DNA from 2 places in the Streptomyces sp. NBC_00569 genome. Region 2 is predicted to be linked to the other one. Evidence: riboswitches for the same ligand, from Rfam matches in the RefSeq annotation. Region 2 holds a riboswitch; the other holds the start of a gene.
What was found. Region 2 has a riboswitch for S-adenosylmethionine ahead of thrC (threonine synthase). Riboswitches for the same ligand answer to the same signal wherever they lie in the genome.
Positions count from the first base shown of each region.

Region 1: another riboswitch for S-adenosylmethionine. It lies ahead of OHO83_RS31665 (aminotransferase class V-fold PLP-dependent enzyme); the one in region 2 lies ahead of thrC (threonine synthase).

Region 1 is NZ_CP107783.1:7,050,254-7,052,448, forward strand. Features, by position in the region: gene trpD (anthranilate phosphoribosyltransferase) at 1-617, shown strand, start outside; SAM riboswitch class IV at 731-847, shown strand; gene OHO83_RS31665 (aminotransferase class V-fold PLP-dependent enzyme) at 1,013-2,195, shown strand, end outside.
Region 2 is NZ_CP107783.1:5,594,740-5,596,934, reverse strand. Features, by position in the region: gene thrC (threonine synthase) at 1-987, opposite strand, end outside; SAM riboswitch class I at 1,005-1,136, opposite strand; gene OHO83_RS25275 (glucosyl-3-phosphoglycerate synthase) at 1,317-2,195, shown strand, end outside.

The DNA of each region.
Region 1 (2,195 bases), 1.5 Mb from region 2:
AGCGGGTGGCCGAGGTCGCGGAGGAGGCCGGGATCACGTTCTGCTTCGCCGTGAAGTTCCACCCGGCGCTGCGGCACGTGGCGGCGGCGCGCGGCCAGCTGGGCATCCGCACCACGTTCAACTTCCTCGGTCCGCTGACCAACCCGGCCAAGGTGCGGGCGCAGGCCGTCGGGGTCGCCGACGCGCGGATGGCGCCCATCGTGGCCGGTGTCTTCGCCGAGCGCGGCCACTCGTCGCTCGTCTTCCGCGGCGACGACGGTCTGGACGAGCTGACGACGACGGCGACCTCGCGGATCTGGGTGGTCCGGGACGGCGCCGTGCGCGAGGAGGCCTTCGACCCGCGGGACGTCGGCCTCGAGCTGGTGCCGGTGTCCGCGCTGCGGGGCGCCGACGCCTCGTACAACGCGGAGGTCGCCCGCCGCCTCCTGGACGGTGAGAGGGGCCCGGTACGGGACGCGGTCCTCCTCAACTCGGCGGCGGCCCTCGTCGCTCTCACGCCCGGCGACGGCCCGCTGACCGACCAGATCCGGGCCGGCATGGCCCGCGCCGCCGAGTCGATCGACTCGGGCGCCGCGAAGAGGACGCTGGAGCGCTGGGTGGCGGCCAGCAACGCGTGAGCGCGTAAGGCACGCAGGGTGGGGAGGTACCGGCCGGTGCCTCCCCACCACGCTCCGTCCGGGATGCGGACACGCTGTTGCGATGAAGCGATCGGCTGGCATACTTCTCGGCAGGTCATGAGTGACAGCGATTAGGCCCCGGCTCGCTGTCCGGCAACCCTCCGTCCGTGGCGGGGTGCCCCGGGTGAAGACCAGGCAGGGCACAGCAAGGTGCTCTGCAAGCGCGGACCCCTGCACACCCTGGGGTCCTGGTCCTCAAGGGAGCAGTCTCGTGAGCAAGCGAATGCGATAGGGCATCTCCGCCCCACCTCCGCACACCCTTTTCCTTTTCGGCTGCGCCGTCGAGCCATCGGCTCCGGCATGGTCAATTCGCTTGCCTCTTACGGGAGTTCGCCATGTCTGTCTCCACCGCTGCCGCCGACCAGTCGCTTTGTACCCCTCTGCCGGTTCTCGGCCGTGATGTCACCGTTCCGCTCGTCACCGGTGGCGAGGTCACCTACGCGGCCCTCGACTACGCGGCCAGCGCCCCGGCGCTCCAGCGGGTCTGGGACGACGTGGCGGCCTACGCGCCGTACTACGGCAGCGTGCACCGCGGCGCCGGGTACCTGTCGCAGCTGTCGACCGACCTCTTCGAGAACTCCCGCGTGACCGTCGCCGAGTTCCTCGGCTGCCGCGCCGACGACCAGGTGATCTTCACCCGCTCGACCACCGACTCGCTCAACCTGCTCGCCGCCGTGCTCCCCGCCGACTGCGAGGTCTTCGTCTTCGAGACCGAGCACCACGCCTCCCTCCTGCCGTGGCGCGACGCCCGCGTGACCTACCTGAACGCGCCGCGCACGCCCGGTGAGGCCGTCCGGACCCTGGAGAGCGCCCTCGCCGACCGCGACCCCTACGGGCCCGCCCTGGTGTGCGTCACGGGTGCCTCGAACGTCACCGGCGAGCTGTGGCCCGTCCGTGAGCTCGCCGCCGCGGCCCACGCCCACGGCGCCCGTATCGTCCTCGACGCGGCGCAGCTCGCCCCGCACCACCCCGTCGACATCCAGGACCTCGACGTCGACTGGGTCGCCTTCTCCGGGCACAAGCTGTACGCGCCTTTCGGCTCCGGCGTCCTCGCCGGCCGCGCCGACTGGCTCCAGGCCTCCGAGCCGTACCTCGCCGGTGGCGGCGCCTCCCGCAAGGTCGCGCGGCGCGCCGACGGCGGTGTGGACGTCGAGTGGCACGACAGCGCGGCCCGCCACGAGGCCGGTTCGCCGAACGTCATCGGCGTCTACTCCATCGCCTCCGCCTGCAAGGCCCTCACCGAGGCGGGCTTCGACTCGCTCGTCGCCCGTGAGCAGTACCTGATCGGCAAGGTCCGTGACGGCCTCGCCGCCGTACCCGAGGTGAAGGTGCTCTCGCTGTTCGGCGACGACGCCCCGCGCGTCGGTGTCATCTCCTTCGTCGTCGACGGCTGGAACAGCTCGCACTTCGCGGCCGCGCTCTCCGCCGAGTACGGCATCGGGGTGCGCGACGGCCTCTTCTGTGCTCACCCGCTCGTGCGCACCCTGCTGGGCAGCGACCCGCAGTCGCAGGGGGAGT
Region 2 (2,195 bases):
GACGTACGGGCCGTCGGCCGGGTTGCCGATGGCCAGGGACTTGGCGATCGTGTTCGGCTTCTGCGGCCGCACGACGTCGTGGCCGCCCTTGTAGGCGACGGACACCGGCGAGCAGCCCTCGGCCTGGGCGCCGAAGAGCTTGTACGGCTTGTCCTCGACGAGGCCGAGCTTGATCAGCTCCTGGAGGCCCTTGTCGATCTTCGTGAACTGGGAGCCGGACGCGATCGGGATGACCAGCTGGTCCGGGAGCCGCCAGCCGAGCTGCTCGCAGATCTCGTACGCGAGCGTCTTGGAGCCCTCGCCGTAGTACGGGCGCAGGTTGACGTTGACGAAGCCCCAGCCCTCGCCGAGCGGGTCGCCGATGAGCTCGGAGCAGAAGCGGTTGACGTCGTCGTAGTTGCCCTCGATACCGACGAGTTCGCCGCCGTAGACCGCGGCCATGACGACCTTGCCCTGCTCCAGGTCGTGCGGGATGAACACGCAGGAGCGGAAGCCGGCACGGGCCGCGGCGGCGCCGACGGCGCCGGCGAGGTTGCCGGTGGAGGAGCAGGACAGGGTGGTGAAGCCGAAGGCGCGGGCGGCCTCGATGGCCTGGGCGACGACGCGGTCCTTGAAGGAGTGCGTGGGGTTGCCGGAGTCGTCCTTGACGAACAGCTTGCCCTGCTCGACGCCGAGTTCACGGGCAAGGTTGTCGGCCTTGACGAGCTTGGTCCAGCCGGGGTTCAGGTTCGGCTTCTCGGCGACGTCGGCCGGGACGGGCAGGAGAGGGGCGTAGCGCCAGATGTTGGCGGGTCCGGCCTCGATCTCCTTGCGCAGCGACTCGGGGTCGCCGACCGGCAGGTCGTAGGAGACTTCGAGCGGCCCGAAACACTCGGCACAGGCGAAGATCGGTCCGAGCGGGAAGCTGGTGCCGCACTCGCGGCAGGAAAGCGCCGAGGCGGGTCCGAGATCAACGGACGTGGTGGTGGCGACAGTCTGCGCAGCCATGATGGCGAGGCCCTTTCTCCTCATCTTCCTCGCGGCGCATCTCGCCACGAGACGGAATTGGCACCTTCCCCACCTGGACCTCGACAAGGTCGGCGGGAGGGTTGCCGGGACTTCAACGGGCCGTATCCCTCTGTCCCTCTGGATGAGCGCTATTCGGTTGTTGAGCTGGCACTTGATCACTCAAGCGCGGCGGCGACCCCGACATGCGATGGTCACCGGCGTTGTTCAAGACTGTAACCGAAGGCCTGGACGCTTGAGATAGTCGTCCGAACCGCGAGATGGATCACAGTTCGTGATCAGACAGTTCAGACAGTGAGGAGCCGCGCACCGTGCTGGAAGAAGTTGAGCGCTGGCTGAGCAGGCGTTCCTGGTCGGTGTCGGACCGCCCGCTCCCTCAGTTGATCGCCGCGAAGCGTGCCTCGGGCACCTCGGTGAGCGTGGTACTGCCCGCGCTGAACGAGGAGGAGACGGTCGGCGAGATCGTCGCCGAGATCCGGCGCGCCCTGATGACGGAGCGGGTGCCGCTGGTCGACGAGCTGGTGGTGATCGACTCGGGCTCGACGGACCGTACGGCCGAGGTCGCGCGGGCCGCCGGGGCGCGCGTCGTGCACCGGGACACGATCCTGCCGAGGATCCCGGCCCTGCCCGGCAAGGGCGAGGTGCTGTGGCGCTCGCTGCTCGTGACGGGCGGCGACATCGTCTGCTTCGTCGACGCGGACCTGAAGGAGTTCTCCGCGGACTTCGTCTCGGGGATCGTGGGCCCGCTGCTCACGGATCCCGGCGTGGACTTCGTGAAGGCGATGTACGACCGCCCGCTCGGGTCCGCCGCGGGCCAGGGGGGCCGGGTCACGGAGCTGGTCGCGCGCCCCGTCCTCAATCTGCACTGGCCGCTGCTCGCGGGGTTCGTGCAGCCGCTCGGCGGCGAGTACGCGGCCCGCAGGTCGCTCCTGGAGCGCCTGCCGTTCCCCGTCGGTTACGGAGTCGAGCTCGGTCTTCTCGTCGACGCGCTGCACACGGTGGGCCTGGACGCGCTCGGGCAGGTCGACGTGGGCGTGCGCAAGCACCGGCACCAGGACGGGCAGGCGCTCGGGCGGATGGCCGCGGCGATCTACCGCACCGCGCAACTGCGGCTCGCGCGCGGGCACCTCGTACGTCCGGTGCTCACCCAGTTCGAGCGCGGGGAACAGGGATTCGAGCCGCGCACGCAT